Regions from separate parts of the Butyricicoccus sp. AM78-15b2TA genome, predicted to be linked through region 1. Evidence: predicted binding sites of a transcription regulator. Region 1 holds the regulator's gene; each other region holds the start of a gene.

Region 1 (5,542 bases):
ATGCAAACCCTTGAGATACCGCCGTAAATCTGCTATACTGAATATATTATATAAAGATTTGTGAAGAGAAAAAGGAGGTGTCGGCTTGCCTATCAAGATAGCCGACAGTCTGCCGGCACGCGCCGTATTGGAAAGCGAAAACATTTTCGTTATGACCGAACACCGTGCCGCGACACAGGACATTCGTCCTCTTCGCATCGGTTTACTCAACCTGATGCCATTGAAAATCATTACCGAAACCCAGATCCTGCGCTGTTTATCCAACACGCCGATCCAGATCGAGGTCGATCTGATCCAGACCGAAACGTACCATTCCAAAAATACGCCGGAGGATCATCTTCTCACCTTCTACAAGACGTTCGACGATATCCGCGACCAGAAATATGACGGTTTTATCATCACCGGTGCGCCGGTAGAGACCATGCCGTTTGAGGAAGTCGAATACTGGAAGGAACTGACCGAGATCATGGACTGGACTAAAACGCACGTTCATTCCACGCTGCACATCTGCTGGGGGGCGCAGGCCGGTCTGTATTATCACTACGGTATTCCGAAGTACATGCTGCCCGAAAAAATGTCCGGTATTTTCAAGCACCATGTTCTGCTGCCGAAGGAGCCGCTGCTGCGCGGCTTTGATGATATCTTCTGCGCACCGCACTCGCGCCACACCGAGGTGCGTGCCGCCGACATCCGCAAAAACGATCGTCTGACCATTCTCGCGGAGTCGCACGAAGCCGGTGTGCACATCGTAGAGGCAATGAACGGCCGTCAGATCTTTGTGCTGGGCCACGGCGAGTACGACGCCGACACGCTCAAAAAGGAGTATGAGCGTGATCTGGCTAAGGGCATGAACCCGGAGGTGCCGCGCCATTACTTCCGCAACGATGATCCCAACGAGGACGTACTGGTGACCTGGAAGGCACATGCCAACCTGTTTTACACCAACTGGGTCAACTACTATGTGTACCAGACAACACCGTATTATCTGGACAAAATGTAACACAAAAGCCGCTCATCCATTGGATAGCGGCTTTTTCGCACAAAAAGGGAGTATCAAAAGATACTCCCTTTCGTTTTACAGGTTCTGCTCTCTTTCCTCGTCTGCTGCGCCGACCAGATGGCACAGTGTCATCAGGCTGTCCGATAGATGCACGTTTTCGACCGGAACGCCCAGTCCCTCCAAATGAAGGTCCTCGCCGGTGAAATTCCACAGACCGCGGATACCGCGCTCTACCAGACCGTGTGCGATACGCGGGGCATCTCCGCGCGGAATGGTGAGCACCGCCACATCCGGCTTGTTGCGCTCAATAAACTCCGCAAGCGTATCCGCGCTGCGTACCTCATGGCCGCCAAAGCGCTGACCGATGAGCTGCGGATTTGCGTCAAACGCACACAGCAGCTCAAAGCCGCTGGCAGAAAAGTTAAAGTTATTAAGCAGTGCACGACCGAGGTTGCCGGCACCCAGCAGAATCGCCGTGCGGCCGGTCCGCAGACCCATGATCGCACCCAGCTCCTCCTGCAGTTTGTCGATATTATAACCGTAGCCCTGCTGACCAAAGCCGCCGAAGCAGTTAAAGTCCTGACGAATCTGCGAAGCGGTCAGTCCCATGCGCTCTGCCAGTGCTTTGGAGGAGATACGCTGCTCCCCTTCAGCCTTCAGCTCACAAATATTCCGATAATAGCGAGGCAATCGCTGAATTACCGCTTTGGAAACCTCTTGCTTGTGTTCCACAGACCCTCTCCCTCTCTCAAATTCTATTTCTCGTGTAAATTACAGCTTAGCGATGGTATCCAGCACATAATCGGTAAATTCCTGTGCGGTTGCACCGGTATCACGACCGGTAACAACAACCTTGTGCTCCTCTACCATGCAGATATCAAGTGCGCGGTCGAGCTTCTTTGCCAGTTCGATTTCACCGATGTGCTCAAGCAGCATAACAGCTGCACGCAGTACGGAGGACGGATCCGCGTACTTTGCACGGCCTTCCTGTACCATACGCGGCGCAGAGCCATGAATTGCCTCGAACATCGCATAGCGCTTGCCGATATTGGCAGAGCCTGCCGTGCCGACACCACCCTGGATCTCAGCGGCCTCGTCGGTGATGATGTCGCCGTACAGGTTCGGCAGTACAACGACCTTAAAGTCACGGCGGCGCTTGTCGTCGAGCAGCTTTGCGGTCATGATGTCGATGTACCAGTCATCAAACTGTACTTCCGGATACTCCTTAGCTACCTTCTGGCAGGTATCGAGGAACTTGCCGTCGGTGGTTTTGATGATATTCGCCTTGGTGACGCAGGAAACACGATTCTTGCCGGTCTTGCGTGCATAGTCGAAGGCCAGACGAGCGATACGCTCGCAGCCCTGCGAGGTAGCTACGGTAAAGTCGATGAACAGATCGTCGTCGATCTGTACTCCCTGCGAACCGACAGCATAGCCGCCCTCGGTGTTCTCGCGGTAGAACGTCCAGTCGATACCCAGCTCAGGCACCTTTACCGGGCGCACGTTGGCAAACAGGTCGAGACCCTTACGCATTGCAACGTTCGCGGACTCTACGTTCGGCCACGGATCACCCTTGCGCGGAGTCGTGGTGGGGCCCTTCAGGATAACGTGGCACTTCTTCAGCTCTTCCATAACGTCGGGCGGGATTGCGCAGCCGAGCTCGGCACGGCGCTCGATGGTCAGACCGTCGATCACGCGGAACTCCACCTTGCCGGCCTTTACCTTGTCTGCCAGCAGAACCTCCAGCGCATGCTGGGCCATGCCGGTGATCATCGGGCCGATGCCGTCGCCGCCGCACACGCCGATGATCAGCTTGTCCAGCTTGGAGTAATCAATAAAATCGTCCTGCTCCTTCATATCCATGATACGCTTGCGCTGGCTCTCTACAACTGCCTCAAATTTATCCAGAACAGACTGGTCGATAGACATGGTTTTGTCCTCCTACACCATTGATATTATTTTAACAAAAGAAAATATGCCTGTCAAGTCCGACCAGAGAACCCGCTTGGCTCTCCGGCCGGCATAACGTCTTGACTTACTTGCTCTGCTGACGTGCGTACAGCAGCGTACCGCCTGCAAGCAGTGCGTGACGCTGGCGCTCGGAAACCTCACAGTCGGCCTTGAAGGTCTTGCCGCCGCAAACAACGGTGACCTGCTTGCCGTTCTTCACTTCCTCGAGCACGTTCGGCAGAGAGATTTCATCCAGCAGATTGATTGCATCGTAATCCGCCGGATCGGCAAAGGTCAGCGGGATGATACCGGAGTTGACCAGATTTGCCTTGTGAATTCGTGCGAAGGACTTGCACAGTACGGCCTTTACGCCCAGATACAGCGGAACGAGCGCTGCATGCTCACGGGACGAGCCCTGACCGTAGTTTGCGCCGCCGACAATCACGCCGCCGCCCTGCTCCTTGCAGCGGGACGGGAACTCCGGATCGACGTTGATGAAGCAGTAGTTGGAGTAGTACGGCACGTTCGAGCGGTACGGCAGCAGCTTTGCACCGGCCGGCAGGATGTGGTCGGTGGTGATGTTGTCCTCGGTCTTGAGAACGACCTTGCCGGTGTAGGATGCCTCGAGCGCCTTGCCCAGCGGGAACGGCTTGATGTTCGGACCGCGAACGACCTCAACCTCAGCCGGATTCTCGGCCGGCTTTACGATCATGTTATCATTGATGGTGAAATGCTCGGGCATTTCGATCTCCGGCATCTCACCGAGGGTGCGCGGATCGGTCAGCACACCGGTCAGTGCCGACGCTGCTGCAACCTCCGGAGATACGAGGAAGATCTGTGCATCCTGGGTGCCGGAACGGCCCTCAAAGTTGCGGTTGAAGGTACGCAGCGATACGCCGCCAGACTCCGGCGACTGACCCATGCCAATGCAGGGACCGCATGCGCACTCCAGGATACGAGCGCCTGCAGAGATGATATCTGCCAGAGCGCCGTTCTGCGCCAGCATATTGAATACCTGCTTGGAACCGGGGCTGATGGTCAGCGAAACCTCCGGGCTTACGGTCTTGCCCTTGAGGATGGAAGCGACCTTCATCATGTCGTAGTAGGAGGAGTTGGTGCACGAACCGATGCAGCACTGGTTTACCTTGATCTCGCCGATCTCGGATACCTTCTTGACGTTATCCGGCATGTGCGGCATAGCTGCCAGCGGCTCGAGTGCGGACAGGTCTACGGTGTACTCCTCGTCATACTCTGCGTCCGGGTCGGAGGACAGCGGTACCCATACGTCGCCGCGGCCCTGTGCTTCGAGGAACTTCTTGGTTGCCTCGTCGGACGGGAAGATCGAGGTGGTAGCACCCAGCTCAGCGCCCATATTGGTGATGGTGGCGCGCTCCGGTACGGACAGGGTCTTTACGCCCTCGCCTGCGTACTCTACGATCTTGCCGACACCGCCCTTGACGGTCATCTGGCGCAGTACGTCCAAGATAACGTCCTTCGCAGATACCCACGGCGACAGCTTGCCGGTCAGGTTGACGCGGACCATCTTCGGCATCGGGATGTAGTACGCGCCGCCGCCCATTGCGACTGCAACGTCCAGGCCGCCGGCACCGAACGCCAGCATGCCGATGCCGCCGCCGGTCGGCGTATGGCTGTCCGAGCCGATCAGGGTCTTGCCCGGTGCGCCGAAGCGCTCCAGATGCACCTGATGGCAGATGCCGTTGCCTGCCTTCGAATAGTAGATACCGTGCTTCTTAGCGACAGAACCGATATATTTGTGGTCGTCCGCATTCTCGAAGCCGGACTGCAGGGTATTGTGGTCAATGTAAGCGACCGAGCGCTCGGTCTTGACCTGATCGACGCCCATCGCCTCAAACTGGAGATAAGCCATCGTGCCGGTGGCATCCTGCGTCAGCGTCTGATCGATCTTAAGGCCGATCTCCTGACCCAGTGCCATTTCGCCGTCTACCAAGTGCGCTTTCAAAATCTTCTGCGCGATTGTCATACCCATGTGTGTTTCCTTCGCTCCTTTATGTCCCGACGCGAAAGTCTTTCGCTTTCGCGCCCCATTCTCGTCAGAATGGGTGGTTGCGGCTTCCACAGCCTTCTCCACGGTGCAGCTCGCACCGTGCCCCAAAAAACAAAAATAGAAGTGGTGTTCGCATACACGAAACCACTTCTATTTTACAACATTCTATCGGTTTTGCAAAGCACTTTTCACCGCAGTGATTTGAAAAAGTTCAAGCCTTTTTCTGCGTTTTTTCAGCAGAATTACTGTTTTCGTCAGAAAGTCACTTGTATTTGTCGAAAAAGCGGTTTCGCAGCAGCTCAACTCACTTGTTCTCCTGCCATGTACCTTCCTCGGTCACTTCGATGACGCTGCTGGTCATATCCAGCTTGCGGTTTTCAAACGCTTCGCGGTTGTTCTCGTAGATGAGACGCAGACCCTCGAGCGTCAGGTTCGGGTCCACATCGTCGATGAGGTCGCAGTATTCCGCCATCATGCGGCCCATGCCGCCGGTAGCGACTACTCTTGCCTTGCCGCCCAGTTCCTTCTGGATATCCGTGATGATGCCGGTCAGCGCGCCGACATAG
Region 2 (5,542 bases), on a different contig from region 1:
TCGATCAGCGGATCGTCCTTCAGGGTGTTGTAATCATATACGGAAACCGGAGCGGAGTAGCAGTCCATGATGCCGCCGAGGGACATGTAACGGGGCTCGTTCAGCTCCTTGATGCAGGTCAGCAGGCACGGGGTCTGGGTCTCGATGGTCATGTGGCCGTCCTCGAGCATACGCTTAACAACAACCTTGTCGCCATCCTTCTCGATGCCAGCAACGTAGGAAACCTGCGGGATGTCCAGCTTCTCAGCGATCTGAGAGCCAACCTGAGCGGTATCACCGTCGATAGCCTGACGGCCGCAGAATACGATGTCGTCCTTCTCCAGGCCAACCTTCTTAACAGCAGCAGCCAGGATCTGGGAAGTAGCAAAGGTATCGGAACCGCCGAACTCACGAGCGGAAACCAGAACGCCTTCATCAGCGCCGCGAGCGATCAGCTCACGCAGCATGCCCTCTGCCGGGGGAGGACCCATGGTGATAACAACGACCTTGCAGCCGGTAGCGTCCTTCAGCTTCAGAGCAGCCTCTACAGCGTTCAGGTCGTCCGGGTTGGTGATGGTCTGCATGGATGCACGATTCAGGGTGCCATCGGGATTAACAGCAACCTTGCCGGAGGTATCCGGAACCTGCTTTACACAAACAATTGCCTTCATAGTTCAGTTTTCCTCCTTTTCTTAGCGCAGAACCTGACCAGCGATGACCATTCTCTGAACCTGAGAAGTGCCCTCGTAGATCTCGGTGATCTTAGCGTCACGCATCATGCGCTCCATCGGGTACTCACGGATGTAACCGTAGCCGCCGTAAATCTGTACGCACTTGGTGGTAACGTCCATTGCAACCTCAGAAGCGTACAGCTTAGCCATAGCAGCTTCCTTGGTGAACGGCAGACCAACATCGTGGTTGAATGCAGCACGGCGAACCAGCAGACGAGCAGCGTCGATCTGAGTTGCCATGTCAGCTACCATCCACTGCAGGCCCTGGAACTTATCAAGGGTCTTGCCGAACTGTACGCGCTCCTTCATGTACTGGATAGCCTTATCCAGAGCGCCCTGCGCGATACCCAGAGCCTGAGAAGCGATACCGATACGGCCGCCGTCCAGGGTCATCATAGCGATCTTGAAGCCGCCGTTCTCCTTGCCCAGCAGACGGTCTGCCGGCAGATGAACGTCCTCAAAGATCAGCTCAGCGGTCTGAGAACCACGGATGCCCATCTTGTGCTCGATCTTGCCGATAGAGAAGCCCGGGTCGTCCTTGTCAACGATGAACGCAGAAATGCCCTTGTTGCCCTTGGTCTTGTCGGTCATAGCAAATACAACGTAGGTATCTGCACGGCCGCCGCCGGTGATGAACACCTTGGAGCCGTTCATGATGTAGGAGCCGTCCTCCTGCTTAACAGCCATGGTCTGCTGTGCAGCGGAGTCGGTACCTGCGTTCGGCTCGGTCAGGCCGAATGCACCGATCTTTGCGCCTTCCTTCGGCTCGATCAGCGGGCGCAGCCACTTTTCCTTCTGCTCCGGGGTGCCGAAAGCGTAAATCGGCCAAGCACCCAGGGTGCCGTGAGCGGACATAATGCCGCCGGTGGTACCGCATACGCGGCTCATCTCTTCGATAGCGATAGAATAGCAGATATAGTTACCGCCGGAGCCGCCGACTTCCTTCGGGAACTGAATGCCCATCAGGCCGTACTTCATCAGCTTCTGAACGGTTTCCTCCGGATAGCGCTCTTCCGCATCGATCTCAGCTGCGATCGGCTCTACTTCGTTCAGAGCGAACTCGCGGCACATCTTCTGGAACAGTGCTTCTTCTTTTGTAAGCCTAAAATCCATGCCATAAACCTCCCAAAAATAAATAATAGCGGACACGCACAAAAACACAGCGCACACGGTCATTGGCCGCAGCGCCGCGCCCAGCGAGGTCCTTGTTTGGAGCATGTCTATCTCTATTATATCGTTCGGAAACCATTTGTCAAGGATTTAACATTCTTTTTACTGATAAAATCCGCACTCCATTTTTTGTGCGTTTCTGCCAAATGTCGGCAGGAACGAACGCACATTGCACGCAACCCTCATCCTGTTCTGTCGCCGCTTATATTTTTTAGAAAAATAACGATTTTACTTCATATTTTTCACATTTAATACATATAACAGAAGGAAACCATCAATCAGAGGAGGAATCGCCTATGTGTGGTATCGGCGGTTTTGTCGATTATGAACGCGACGCACGCCGCGGCGGACCGATCCTTCACGGAATGAAGCGAACGCTTACGCCGCGCGGGCCGGATGCCGAAGGCACGTATTTTGACGAGGACACAGCGCTTATCCATCGGAGGCTGATCGTCATTGATCCGGAGGGCGGCAAGCAGCCAATGTGCTCTCCCGACAGGAATACTATCCTTATATATAACGGAGAGTTATATAACACGCCGGAATTGCGTACAGAACTTATGTCACGCGGGCACGAGTTTGTCGGACATTCGGACACCGAAGTGCTGCTGCACGCCTATCTCGAGTGGAAAACCGACGCATTTGCGCGGCTGAACGGCATTTTCGCCTTTGCCATCTGGGAGAAACGCGAACGCCGACTGACGCTCTGCCGCGACCGGCTGGGCGTAAAACCGCTGTTTTTCGCTCCCATTCGCAACGGTCTGACCTTCGGTTCGACCATTGACACCGTGCTGTGCCATCCGGAGATCGAGCCTGCGCTCGACGAGGATGGTCTGCGCACTCTGCTGCTGCTCGGGCCTGCGCGCCCGCCGGAATCCGGTGTTTTCCGGCAGATAAAGTCGCTGCTCCCCGGACATTTTGCCGTTTTGACTCCGGAAAACTTCACCGATCACGTTTACTGGCAGCTCGAAGCGCACGAGCACGAGGACGACCTGCAAACCACCATCGAGCGCACGCATGAGCTCATCTGCGATGCCGCCCGCCGTCAGCTGGTCAGCGATGTGCCGCTGGCGTGTTTCCTGTCCGGCGGACTGGATTCGTCCATCCTGTCCATGCTGGCGGCGAAAGATTACGCGGCCCGCGGCGAAACGCTGCACACCTGGTCGGTGGATTATAGGGACAACGATAAATATTTTACAAAGAGTATATTTCAACCTAATAGTGACGATTCGTATATTGATCAAATGGTGGATTTTCTCGGTACGCACCATCATCGCGTTGTGCTCGAACCGGAGGCACTGTGCGCGGCCCTGCTCCCCGCGACGGATGCACGCGCGCTGCCCGGCATGGCGGATGTAGACTCCTCCCTGCTGCTGTTCTGTGCGGCCGTCAAGCGCGGTGGAACCACCGTTTGCCTGTCCGGCGAGTGCGCCGACGAGTTATTCGGCGGCTATCCGTGGTACCACCGTGAGGAAATTCTGTTTGAAGATACGTTTCCGTGGTCACGGTCGGTCGGTCTGCGTCTGGGTCTGCTCACACCGGATGCCGTTAGAAACGGCGAGGAATTTGTGCGCCAGCACTACTGCGACACCTGCGCCCGCGCACCCAGGCTGCCGTCCGATGACAAAAAAGCAGCCCGGATGCGTGAAATGTTCGTGCTCAATCTCGACTGGTTCATGGCGACCCTGCTCGACCGCAAGGACCGCATGAGCATGTACTCCGGTCTTGAGGTTCGCGTGCCCTTCTGCGACCACCGCATTGTCGAGTATGCCTATAACATGCCGTGGGACTTCAAATCGCTCGAGGGACGTGAGAAGGGCATCGTGCGCCGCGCGTTCGCCGATGAACTGCCCAAAGAGATCGTTTACCGCAAGAAAAGTCCGTATCCGAAAACCTTTCATCCGGTTTATACCCGCTTGTGCGCGGACTATGTCCGCCGTATTTTCGAGGATAACACCTCGGTCGCCGCTTCCCTGTTCGACCGGAATGCCGTGCAAAAACTCATGCAGCGGCCGGAAAGCCTTGCCGAACCGTGGTTCGGACAGCTGATGCGTACGCCGCAGATTTTCGCGTATATCATCCAGCTTGACCGGTGGTTCCGGCATTATCATGTCAAAATAGTATAAAAATAATGGAGAATGAAAAACGATACGTTCATCTTCCATTCCCCATTTAAAATGCTCAATTATGCGAAATACTCCGCCAGTGTGTTAATGATAAGCTGATGATCATCCACATGATCCGGATAACCGGAAACGCAAATGGAACCAATGACGCCGGTGCCGCGCAGCCGGATCGGGAAACCGCCGCCTGCGGCGTACTCGTTCGGGTCGAGCTTGCGGTCCGCGAAGGTCTCACCTGCGTCCTCCAGCTCTGCGAAAAACCGCAGCGAGGACGTTTCCATCAGGTCAACCGCGTTGCGCTTGCGCGCGAGCCACAGTTCGCTGTCCGGCTTTGCGCCCTCACCGAAGCAGCGGAACACGACCAAACCGTTCACCGTAATCTCAACCGCAACCGGCTGCTCCTTTGCGTTTTCATGCAGCTTGAGGCCGATTTTCAGCGCATCCTCGCGCGAAAAATGCTCAAACTGAAACTTCTCCTCCTGCTCTGCACACATGGAGATCATCGTTTTGTAATCCTGCATACTGTCCCCGCCTTTCGAGATTTTGCCGCCTTTGCGGCTATTACCTTTAGTATATCTGTTTTTCCACCTGCTGACAAGGAGGTTTTTTCATGGCTGAACTGACCGACGGCACCGCCGAACTGCGTGTACTCGTCACGACCGCATTAGGTGCACTGCCGCTTGAAAACGCCATCGTTTCGGTCTCCACCGCGCCGGATGAGACCGGCATGCGCACGCTGCTTTACTCGGTCACGACCGACTCCGGCGGCATGACACCGTCCATGATACTGACAACGCCGCCGCGCAGCAACTCGCTGAGTCCGGGCAGCGGTCCACCGTTTGCGGTCTACACGGTCGAAATCTCCGCTGAGGGCTACACGCCGCTGACCGCGCTGCACATCGCCATGTTCTCCGGTGTGCCGACCATGCTGCCCGTGGCGCTTACACCGCTCGCGGAAAACCAGAACTTTGCGCAGACCGACCTGACCGCCACCGGTGCGCCGCAGGCACTCGATCCCGAGTTGCCGGAGAATCCGTAAAAGGAGGGATTGCTTTGCCCGAACCCTATGTTTCCATACCGGAAACCATCACGGTACACCTCGGTGCGCCGTCCTCGAATGCGCAGAATATCACCGTACCGTTTGCCGATTACATCAAAAATGTTGCCTCATCCGAGATTTATCCGACCTGGCCCGAGCAGGCCATCCGCGCCAACGTGTACGCACAAATGTCCTATGTGCTCAACCGAGTATTCACCGAATGGTACCGCGCGCAAGGCTACGATTTTGATATCACCAATTCCACGCGGTATGACCAGTCCTTTGTGCCCGGACGGGATATTTTCGAGAATATTTCCACCATTGTAGATGATATGATCGGCACTTACCTCACCCGCGGCGACGCGGTCGAGCCGCTGTTCGCGCAGTACTGCAACGGCACAACCGTCACCTGTCCGGGCGGCCTGAGTCAGTGGGGCACCGTGCCGCTTGCCGAGCAGGGACTATCTGCCGAGCAGATTGTGCAGTCGTTTTACGGCAGC
Region 3 (5,542 bases), on a different contig from region 1:
ACAGAAGCGAACGATAAGAGAATAAAAGGGGACACGATATCACCATGTCCCCCTCCGCAAAACGGTGAGGGAGCGTTTCCCTTTCCCGTATCCTTATCTTACTGGTTAGCTGCTTCTACGATGGTAGCGAAGTCAGCGCTCTTCAGGGAGGCACCGCCGATCAGGCCGCCGTCAACGTCCGGCTGAGCCAGCAGCTCGGAAGCGTTCTTCGCGTTCATAGAACCGCCGTACTGGATGGTGATGCCGCGTGCAGCGCGTGCGCCGTACTTCTCGCGCAGGCAGTCACGGATAGCGGAGCAAACCTCGTTAGCCTGCTCTGCGGTAGCGGTCTTGCCGGTACCGATTGCCCAGATCGGCTCGTAAGCGATGACAACCTTCTTGATGTCCTCAACAGCTACGTTCTGCAGAGCGATCTTGATCTGCTTGCGGATAACTTCCATGGTAACGTCCTGCTCGCGCTCGGTCAGAGACTCGCCTACGCACAGGATCGGGCGCAGACCGTTCTCAAGAGCGACCTGAACCTTCTTGCCGCAAGCCTCGTCGGTCTCGTTGAAGTACTGACGGCGCTCGGAGTGGCCGATGATAACGTACTTAACGCCCAGCTCCTTGAGCATGTCAGCGGAGATCTCGCCGGTGAACGCGCCGGACTTCTCGAAGTGCATGTTCTCAGCGCCGATTGCAATCTTGGAGCCCTTAGCAGCCTTTACAGCAGCCTGAATATCGGTGAACGGTACGCAAAGAACCATCTCGCACCACTTGGTCTTGGACAGGAGCGGCTTCATCTCTTCGATCAGAGCCTTAGCCTCTGCCGGAGTCTTGTTCATCTTCCAGTTGCCGGCGATAATGGTCTTACGATATCTGCGATTCATGTTGGTTTTACCCCTTTCAAACATTCGGACGGACTTTTCCGTCTTAAATCTTTATGTATTTATACGGAGCGCTCAACAGAACGCGCTCCGATATAAAGCGTTCCTAATGGACTTACTTGTCCTGCAGGCATGCGATGCCCGGCAGCTCCAGACCCTCGAGGAACTCCAGAGAAGCGCCACCGCCGGTGGAGATGTGGGTCATCTTATCAGCAAAGCCCAGCTTCTCAACAGCAGCTGCGGAGTCGCCGCCGCCGATGATGGAAACAGCCTTGCTCTCAGCGATTGCCTTGGCAACAGCCTTGGTGCCGACTGCGAAGGTGTCAAACTCGAATACGCCCATCGGACCGTTCCAAACAACGGTGCCTGCGTCCTTGACAGCCTCAGAGAACAGCTCTACGGTCTTCGGGCCGATGTCCATGCCCATCATGTCAGCCGGGATCTTGCCAGCCTCGTATACGACCGGAGCAGCGTCCGCGCCGAAGTGATCTGCACAAACGGTATCAACCGGCAGGAGCAGCTTAACGCCCTTGTCAGCAGCCTTCTTGAGCAGGCCGAGTGCCAGCTCGATCTTGTCTTCCTCACAGAGAGAGGTGCCGATCTCGCCGCCCTTTGCCTTGGAGAAGGTGTAGGCCATGCCGCCGCCGATGATGATGGTGTCGCACTTGTCGATCAGGTTCTCGATAACGCCGATCTTGTCGGAAACCTTAGCGCCGCCCAGGATTGCAACGAACGGACGAGCCGGGTCGCTCAGAGCCTTGCCCATGATGGAGATTTCCTTCTTGATCAGGAAGCCGCATACAGCCGGCAGGTAATCTGCGATGCCTGCGGTGGAAGCGTGCGCACGGTGTGCGGTGCCGAATGCGTCGTTGACGTAAATGTCAGCCATGTCAGCCATAGCCTTTGCCAGCGCAGCGTCGTTCTTGGTCTCGCCCTTTTCAAAGCGAACATTCTCAAGCAGAACGACCTCGCCCGGCTTAACCTCAGCGGCCAGCTTCTTAGCATCCTCGCCTACAACGTCCTTTGCCAGCTTGACTTCCTTGCCAAGCAGCTCGCCCAGACGCTTAGCGACCGGAGCCAGCGAATACTTCATGTTTACTTCGCCCTTCGGACGGCCGAGGTGCGAGCACAGGATTACAGCAGCGTTGTGATCCAGCAGGTAGTTGATGGTCTCCAGCGAAGCACGGATGCGCTTGTCGTCGGTGATGTTGCCGTTCTCGTCCTGCGGTACGTTAAAATCGCAGCGGGCAATTACCTTCTTGCCGGATACGTCGATATCCTCAACGCTCTTCTTGTTATACTGCATAAATATCCCTCTCCTTTAAGATGTATTATAAAGTTACGATAAGGAACAAAAGCACGGTTGTTATTACTACAATAATTCCGTTTCCAATACAGAATTATACTCGTAATTCGTGTCATTCGCAAGCAAAATTGTGAAAATCATCACATTCCAACTCGCTTTTAGAGGATTTTTGCGTTTTTCGCCAAAAAGTTGCGAAATATTAAACAACATTCACAATTTTTGCATCAATCCCGCGGCGTTCCATAATACGCTACAGCCATCGCCAGCGGACCAGTATTTGTCAGAACCGAGGGACCGATCACTACGCGTTCCACATCGCGGAATCCAATTTCGGTACGCAGACGCTTTTCCATTTCATCCAGACGCTCGGCGGGTACGTCGCCGTAGAGCAGGATAGCCGTCTGCTTATCCGGCTGCACCACACGGGCGGAGACTTTTTTGCTCATTCCGGCAACGAGTGCCTTCTCACCGCGCACCTTGTCACACACCTTTACCGCACCATCATACACATGGCTGATGGGCTTGAGACCGAGCGCCTCACCCACGAAAGCCGCGCCGCCCGAAATACGGCCGGACTTCTTGAGGAACTTGAGGCTGTACACGCCGAGGTAAGCTTCCACGCGGTTAAGACGGCTCTTTACCACGCTGACGATTGCGTCGAAGCTCTCGCCCTGCTCGCGCATTTCGGCAGCCTTGACAACAATGTGTCCGTAAATGTAGGTGTAGGTCTTGGAGTCGATGACCTCGATGGTCATTTTGCCTTCCCCCTGCTCCTCTTCGAACATGGATTTTGCAAGGCACGCCGCCTGATAGGTACCCGAGCCACCGCCGTTGATGAGCACTGCCAGCAGATGCGTGCAGCCGCGCTCAAATGCACGATTGTAGGACTCGAGGAATACGGTCGGCGTAGTCATGGCCGTGCCGGGAATCTCGCTGCTGGTCTCGAGCAGCCTGCAGTAGTCCTCGGATGTGATGTCGTAATATTCGCGGAAGCTGCGTCCCTCATGCGTCAGCATGATCGGAACGATCTCGATTCCGTGGGCTTCCACCAGCTCGTGTGGAATATCCGACGAGGAATCGGTCAAAATATGAATCTTTTCCATGCTTTACTCCTTTATGCCTGCGGAAACGGTCCCGCAAGTCTCAGATTTTCAAAGCCGGTCTGCCGCAGTGCCTCAAACACAATAACAGCGACCGAGTTAGACAGATTAAGGCTGCGCGCGCCCTCTCTCATGGGAATGCGGACGCAGCGTTCCGGGTGCTCGATGAGCAGCGCTTCCGGCAGACCGCGGGGCTCTTTGCCGAACATCAGGTAGTCGCCGTCGCGGTATTCCACCTCATGATAGGCGTGCGGCGCCTTTGTTGTCGCATAGAAGTAGCGGCCGTCCGGATTTTTCTCAAAAAATTCATCCAGATTTTTATACATACGCACATCGAGCAGGTGCCAGTAATCCAGACCGGCCCGCTTCATGCGCTTGTCGTCGATAGCAAAGCCGAGCGGCTCGACCAGATGCAGCACACAGCCTGTCGCCGCACAGGTGCGGGCAATGTTGCCGGTGTTCTGCGGGATCTCCGGCTCGACCAAAACAATGTTGAGCATACTTTCGCCTCATTTACGAACTAAACTTCTTCTATTTTATGCGATAACACCGTATTTTTCAAGGTATATTCCCATTTTTTTCGCAAAAAAGTTTCCTCTGAACACAAGATTCAGAGGAAATTTTCATGCACTATGCTAATTTTCTGATGATTTTGGATGAACGGCACATATCTTCAATTACTCAATATCCGCATAGACGCCATAGATATAGCCTTCCGCTGCGGTCTGCTCATCGGTCAGCACTTCGCCGGTAAGGCTCGGACCGGACGTATCGTCCTTGTATTCCACGCCCAGCTTGCCGGTGTGCAGCGTCATCGAGCGGGTCTGCTCCGAGCCGTCAGTAAAGGTGATGGTAACGGTCAGCTTTGCGCCCTCAAAGCCGTCCACAGCCGCGTGCCACGAATCCTGCAGATCATCGTCCGTGGTTTCCGGCTGGCTGGGCAGCCACAGACCGTAGCCGGCGTCCGGGTCGTACTCGTCGGTGAAGCCGTTGTCCAGCTTCCAGCACAGGTCGGCGTACATATGCATCTCGTCACTGCCCCAGACCATGATCCGGTCTGCGCCGTCGAGTTCGGGGTTCGTGCCCTGATGCATCGAGCGCACCCACTCGTCACGGTCGGCCGATGTATCCTTGACGGTTTTCGTGCGGTAGACTGCGCCCTTGTCGATGGTCGCGGATATGGTCTTGATATTCTCACCGGTGACTTTGAACAGACAGCCGGAGTAAAAACCCTTTTCCGGATCGTCTGCGCCGCTGCCGGTATCGAACACGATCTTGCTGTCCTTCGGCTGACGCAGCTCGCCGGTATCGGCGGCATAGGCTGCAAAGCCGAATGTGTGACTGATGGCATCCGCTACGGCTGCACTGCCGGTCTGCGCGGTGCCATTATGCGTGCGATAAACCGCCGTACCGCCCAGCACAATACCGAACGCGCAGGCTGCCGCCAGAAGGCGCTTTGCCATTCCCCACGGATGGCGCGGCACCGCATGCAGCGGTTCGTTCGTCAGCTTACGCGCTTCACGAGCTGCTGCCAGCGTGCGCTCCTTGAGCTCCTGCGGAGCCTTGATGTCCTTCAGTTCGTTCCAGTTGTTCTTCATCGTAAGATCCCTCCAAATCCAGCTTTAATTGCTTTCTTGCGCGATGCAGCCGCGTGCGTACCGTTGCCGGACGGCAGCCGACCATTTCCGCGATTTCCTCTGTGCGGTAGCCTTCCACATAGTGCAGCCACACCGCGATTCGCTGATCGTCCGGCAGTGCGTGTACCGCCTGCCACAGCTCACTGCTGCTTTCCGGTTCCGGAACGGCAGCATCCGCGGCAGCTTCCATCGGTGCGGTGCGCTTAAACCACGCCGACCGGCGAAGATCGGTGCACCGGCTGAGCGTTACGCGCAGCAGCCATGCTTTCAGATGCTCGGTGTCGCGGAAATCGGTGTCGTCCCGCAGCAGCCGGAGAAAGACTTCCTGATAGACGTCCTCTGCGTCCGCGCGGCTGTTCAGTCTGCACAAAGCTAAGCGGTAGACCGCGTCGCCGCAGGTGACCATCGCCTGCTGCAGAAATGCGTCCGACCTGAGTTTTGTCTGCATTGCTCTCTCCTCCTTTCACCACCAACACGTTTTGCAGCGGCAAATCGTTCCCGCTTCCGCCGGATTTTTTGAGATTTCGGCTTGTTTTCCCTTTACTTTGTGTTTACCTACAATTTACAGAGGTTATTCTTGTGATATATGCACAAAAACTTTCGCATTTTCTCTGGAACATTAAACAAAAAATC
Region 4 (5,542 bases), on a different contig from region 1:
CGCTGCATGAGTACGGCTTCAAGGAAGAGGACGTTAAGGCATTTGCACTGTCTGTTGATGCAAACCAGCAGCGTCTGATCACCAACTCTTACCGTCCGTGGAGCATCGAGCTCAGCGAGCGCGTATACAAAGAGTGCTTCTAATTTCCGTATGTAACGCCTGAATAGGGCGGGGAGTCCCGTCTCCCCGCCCTGTTTTCTTTATTCATGTTATGTGCACCAAATTGTAATGAGAAAGGATACTTGATCACTTATGATGACCAAAGACCAGTACATTGAATCCTTGCGCAAGCTGAACCTCAACCTGTATATGTTCGGCAAGAAGGTAGAGAACCCGGTTGACGACCCGGTTATCCGTCCTTCCCTTAACTCCTTCGCCGCTACCTACGAGCTGGCTGAGGACCCGCAGTATCAGGATCTGATGACTGCTACCTCCCACATCTCCGGCAAGAAGATCAACCGCTTCACCCACATGCATCAGTCCACCGACGACCTGATCAAGAAGGTTAAGATGCAGCGTCTGCTCGGTCAGAAGACCGCAGCCTGCTTCCAGCGCTGCGTAGGCATGGACGCTATGAACGCTGTATTCTCCTCCACCTACGAGATCGACGAGGCTTGCGGCACCAAGTACCACGAGAACTTCCTCAAGTTCCTGACCCGCGTACAGGACGAGGATCTCGCAGTTGACGGCGCTATGACCGACGTTAAGGGCGACCGTTCCCTCGCTCCGTCCAAGCAGGCTGATCCGGATCTGTTCCTGCACGTTGTAGAGCGCACCGCTGACGGCGTATACGTTACCGGCGCTAAGGCTCACCAGACCGGCTTTGTAAACTCTCACGAGGTTCTGGTAATGCCGACCATCTCCATGCGCGAGGGCGACGAGGACTACGCGATTTCCTTCGCTGTACCGACCGATTCCAAGGGCATCACCCTGATCTACGGCCGTCAGTCCTGCGACACCCGCAAGATGGAAGAGTACAACGACATCGACGTTGGCAACAAGGTATACGGCGGCCACGAAGTTCTCGTTATCTTCGACCGCGTATTCGTTCCGAACGACCGCATCTTCCTCAACGGCGAAGTTAAGTTTGCCGGCATGATCGTAGAGCGTTTCGCAGGCTATCACCGTCAGTCTTACGGCGGCTGCAAGGTCGGCGTAGGCGACGTTCTGATCGGCGCTACCGCTCTGGCTGGCGATATGGCTGGCTCCTCCAAGGCTTCCCACGTTAAGGACAAGCTGATCGAGATGACCCACCTGAACGAGACCCTGTACTGCTGCGGTATCGCTTGCTCCTCTCAGGGCACTAAGACCAAGGCAGGCAACTATCTGATCGATCTGCTGCTGGCTAACGTCTGCAAGCAGAACGTTACCCGCTTCCCGTACGAGATCGCTCGTCTGGCACAGGATCTGGCAGGCGGCCTGATGGTAACCCAGCCGTCCGAGGCTGATTACCGCAACCCGGAGCTCAAGCCGTACATCGAGAAGTACCTCAAGGGCGTTGCTTCCGTTCCGACTGAGGACCGTATGCGTCTGCTGCGCCTGATCGAGAACATGACCATGGGTACTGCAGCTGTCGGCTATCTGCCGGAGTCCATGCACGGTGCAGGCTCGCCGCAGGCTCAGCGCATCATGATTGCCCGTCAGTCCAACCTTGAAATGAAGAAGGAACTGGCAAAGAAGATTGCTCGCATCAAGTAATCTCTGAGCAAACTATAGGCACTCATGGAGCACCCGTGAGTGCCTGTGTTTGTGTTATTACCCATTGTTTCCCTATGGTAACATTCGGAAATGCTACATAGAAAGGGGTTGTGCGCCTTGCTTCGCTGCACAGTAAAATTCTGCGGCGGCTGCAATCCGCGCTATGAGCGCGGCGATGCCTACAAGGCGATTTGCGCTGCCCTTCTGGATACCGCCTCATTCTCCTATCCGGAGGACGGTGTTCCATATGACGTACTGCTGATCCTGCGCGGCTGCACCGGCTGTCCGTATCTCTATGAGGAGATCGAGGCCGCGCACCGTGTTGTTGTTGCCGCAGCGGATGAGATTCCGCAGGCGATAGATAGAATCAGGTCTTTCACGTCGCAGGCGTGACCACTGTAAAACCGGTCGCACTATTATCAGGAGGATTGATAAACATGAAGAAAGTAAGCATCATCACCGCGGAGGAAGCTGCTCTGAAGGTTCAGGACGGCGATACCATTGCTACCGGCGGTTTCGTATCCTGTGCTTGCCCGGAGACCCTTTCCAAGGCTCTCGAGAAGCGTTTTCTTGAGACCGGCCACCCGCAGAACCTGACCCTGTTCTTTGCAGCCGGTCAGGGCCACCGCGATGGCACCGGCGGTGACCATTACGGCCATGAAGGCATGGTTAAGCGCGTTATCGGCGGCCACTGGGACCGTGCTCCGAAGCTCGGCGAGCTGGCTCTGAACAACAAGATCGAGGCTTACAACCTGCCGCAGGGCGTTATCTCGCACATGTACCGCGATATCGCTGCTCACAACATCGGCACCATCACCCACGTTGGCCTGAAGACCTTCGCTGACCCGCGCAACGGCGGCGGCAAGCTGAACGACGTTACCAAGGAAGATCTGGTAAAGGTTGTTAACATCGAGGGTCAGGAGCGCCTGCTGTACAAGGGCTTCCCGATCAACGTTGTATTCCTGCGTGCTTCCTACTGCGATGAGTACGGCAACTGCACCGTACATCGTGAGATCGGTCCTCTGGACGTAACTGCTATGGCTCAGGCCTGCAAGAACTCCGGCGGCAAGGTAATCGTTCAGGTTGAGAAGATCGTACAGGGCGGTTCTCTGGACCCGAAGCTGGTTGCTATCCCGGGCATCTATGTTGACTCTGTTGTAGTCGGCACCGATGAGGAGAACATGCAGTGCCTCGGCATGCCGTACGACGGCGCGCTGACCGGCGAGTTCCGCATCCCGGTTGACGCTATCCCGCCGATCCCGATGGACGCTAAGAAGATCATCGCCCGCCGTGCTGCTATGGAGCTGCCGCAGGACGCTATCGTAAACCTCGGCACCGGCGCACCGGAGAAGATCGCTAACGTAGCTGCTGAAGAAGGCATCTCCGACAAGATGACCCTTACCGTTGAGGCAGGCTCTATCGCAGGTGTACCGTACGGCGGCACCCAGTTCGGCGCTGCTGCTAACGCACAGTGCATCATCCCGCACAACGTACAGTTCGACTTCTATCAGGGCGGCGGCCTTGACGTTGCATTCCTCGGCCTGGCCGAGACTGCTCCGAACGGCGACCTGAACGTATCCAAGTTCGGCACCCGTCTGGCAGGTGCAGGCGGCTTCATCGACATCACCCAGAACGCCAAGAAGGTTGTTTACTGCGGCACCTTCACTGCAAAGGGCCTCAAGACTGAGTGCAAGGACGGCAAGCTCGTTATCACCCAGGAAGGCGCTAAGAAGAAGTTCGTTAAGCAGGTTGAGCACATCACCTTCTCCGGCGATTACGCTAACGAGGTACATCAGCCGGTTCTGTACATCACCGAGCGCTGCGTATTCGAGCTGCGTCCGGAAGGCGTTACCCTGACCGAGATCGCTCCGGGCATCGACCTGCAGACCCAGATCCTCGACCAGATGGACTTCGTTCCGAAGATGGCTGACGAGATCAAGACCATGGACGCTCGCATCTTCCGTGACGAGCTGATGGGTCTGGCTAACGACTAATCAATTCTATTTGTGCAGATTACGCAAACGGGAACTGGACTTTTCATATAATTTTACAGAATCGACCAATTCCCCTTGCATTCTGCAGAATAGTTTGATAAAATATTAACGAACTCAAAAAAAATCGAGTTTCCATCACCATGCGGCGGCATAGTTTTTCGCCGCATCAGTAGAAAAGGAGAAACAGCTAAATGAACGTTTACATCTGTTCCGCTGCCCGTACCGCAATCGGCACTTACGGCGGCACCCTCCGCGATGTACACTCCTCCGAGCTTGGCACCGCTGCTGCAAAGGCAGCTATCGAGCGTGCAGGCGTTGACAAGGAAGCAATCGACGAGGTTCTGTTCGGTCAGGTACTGCAGGGCGGCGTAGGCCAGAACGTAGCACGTCAGGTTTGCCTGAAGTCCGGTCTGCCGATCACCACCCCGGCTATGACCCTGAACAAGGTTTGCGCTTCCTCCATGCGTGCCATCTCCCTCGGCACCCAGATCATCCGTTCCGGCGAGAACAAGATGATGCTGGTAGGCGGCTGCGAGTCTATGTCTGGTGCTCCGTACATCTCCCGCGATACCCGCTGGGGTGCTCGCATGGGCGACAAGAAGCTGGTCGATATGATGGTATACGACGGCGTATTTGATGTATTCAACCAGTACCACATGGGCATCACTGCAGAAAACGTAGCTGAAAAGTACGGCATCACCCGCGAAATGCAGGACGAGATCGCTCTCGCTTCCCAGCAGAAGGCTGCTGCTGCCATCGCTAACGGCCGCTTCAAGGACGAGATCGTTCCGATCGAAGTTAAGAAGAAGAAGGAAACCGTTATCTTTGATACCGACGAGCATGTAAAGCCGAACACCACTCTGGAGATCCTCGGCAAGTTGCGCCCGGCATTCAAGAAGGACGGCACCGTAACCGCAGGCAACGCTTCCGGCATCAACGATGCAGGCGCTGCAATGATCATCGCTTCCGAGGAGTTCGTTAAGGCAAACGGTCTCAAGCCGCTGGCTAAGGTTCGTGCCTGGGGCTCTGTAGGCTGTGATCCGTCCATCATGGGCGTAGGTCCGATCGAGTCCACCCGTCAGGCTCTGTCCCGCGCAGGTCTGACCGTTGCTGACCTCGACCTGATCGAGTCCAACGAGGCATTTGCTGCACAGGCTGCTGCTGTTAACCGTGAGCTTGGCTTTGATATGGACAAGGTTAACGTAAACGGCGGCGCAATCGCTCTGGGTCACCCGATCGGTGCAGCCGGCTGCCGCATCACCACCACCCTGATTCACGAAATGATCAAGCGCGACCTGACCATCGGTCTGGCTACCATGTGCATCGGCGGCGGTATGGGCGAAGCTATCATCGTTGAGCGCGACGAGCTCTGCAAGTAAGTCTTGCTATAGGGGGCTTCAAAAGCCCCCTATATACCAAAATCAGTTCCGTAGAAACTGATTTTGGATACCCGAACGACGCCGCCCAGGGCGGCTGGGTCGGGGTGTAAAAACCCACGCGCATGTCGCGGGTTTTTACGAACAGAAGCTCGCTTCTGTTCTATTTTGACTGCAAACATCCTTTGGATGTTTGATGGCCTCCGAATAGAGGTCAGCCTTGAGCGTTTTACGCTCATAGCACATATTCTGAAAGGAAGTCTTAAAAATGACTGACGTAGTAATCGAAAAAAAGGGTCATGTTGCGATCGTTAAGATCGAGCACATGAAGGCTATGAACGCTCTGTCCACCGACATGTACGCACAGCTGGAAGAGGCATTCGACGAGCTGGCTAAGGATCTGGATGACGTTTATGCAGTAGTTCTGACCGGTTCTTCCACCGTTAACAAGAAGGGCAAGACCGTTAACTCCTT

What was found. Region 1 encodes Rex, which represses fermentation and respiration genes when NADH is low (regulators of the CRP and FNR family bind a similar motif). Its sites were predicted from a motif close to ATTGTTAANNNNTTAACAAT; they were not measured.
Region 2: the regulator Rex is predicted to act here: its motif matches at 1,959-1,978, upstream of PGS25_RS14535 (acyl-CoA dehydrogenase).
Region 3: the regulator Rex is predicted to act here: its motif matches at 2,300-2,319, upstream of PGS25_RS04355 (phosphoglycerate kinase).
Region 4: the regulator Rex is predicted to act here: its motif matches at 3,786-3,805, upstream of PGS25_RS13605 (acetyl-CoA C-acetyltransferase).

Annotation. Positions count from the first base shown of each region.
Region 1 covers NZ_JAQEHY010000016.1:48,254-53,795, reverse strand. Annotated here, with positions in the region: gene metA (homoserine O-acetyltransferase MetA) at 86-1,000, shown strand; gene PGS25_RS13050 (redox-sensing transcriptional repressor Rex) at 1,076-1,732, opposite strand; gene PGS25_RS13045 (isocitrate/isopropylmalate family dehydrogenase) at 1,772-2,929, opposite strand; gene PGS25_RS13040 (aconitate hydratase) at 3,036-4,958, opposite strand; gene PGS25_RS13035 (type III pantothenate kinase) at 5,281-5,542, opposite strand, start outside.
Region 2 covers NZ_JAQEHY010000025.1:9,151-14,692, reverse strand. Annotated here, with positions in the region: gene acrB (acryloyl-CoA reductase electron transfer subunit gamma) at 1-650, opposite strand, end outside; gene PGS25_RS14535 (acyl-CoA dehydrogenase) at 672-1,823, opposite strand; gene asnB (asparagine synthase (glutamine-hydrolyzing)) at 2,177-4,006, shown strand; gene PGS25_RS14525 (heme-degrading domain-containing protein) at 4,066-4,524, opposite strand; gene PGS25_RS14520 (hypothetical protein) at 4,614-5,042, shown strand; gene PGS25_RS14515 (peptidoglycan-binding protein) at 5,057-5,542, shown strand, end outside.
Region 3 covers NZ_JAQEHY010000003.1:124,829-130,370, forward strand. Annotated here, with positions in the region: gene tpiA (triose-phosphate isomerase) at 99-869, opposite strand; gene PGS25_RS04355 (phosphoglycerate kinase) at 982-2,172, opposite strand; gene PGS25_RS04360 (DegV family protein) at 2,397-3,275, opposite strand; gene trmL (tRNA (uridine(34)/cytosine(34)/5-carboxymethylaminomethyluridine(34)-2'-O)-methyltransferase TrmL) at 3,287-3,772, opposite strand; gene PGS25_RS04370 (hypothetical protein) at 3,950-4,870, opposite strand; gene PGS25_RS04375 (RNA polymerase sigma factor) at 4,791-5,357, opposite strand.
Region 4 covers NZ_JAQEHY010000019.1:15,774-21,315, reverse strand. Annotated here, with positions in the region: gene PGS25_RS13625 (4-hydroxybutyrate dehydrogenase) at 1-143, shown strand, start outside; gene PGS25_RS13620 (4-hydroxyphenylacetate 3-hydroxylase family protein) at 253-1,698, shown strand; gene PGS25_RS13615 (hypothetical protein) at 1,816-2,091, shown strand; gene PGS25_RS13610 (acyl CoA:acetate/3-ketoacid CoA transferase) at 2,136-3,692, shown strand; gene PGS25_RS13605 (acetyl-CoA C-acetyltransferase) at 3,884-5,071, shown strand; gene PGS25_RS13600 (enoyl-CoA hydratase-related protein) at 5,337-5,542, shown strand, end outside.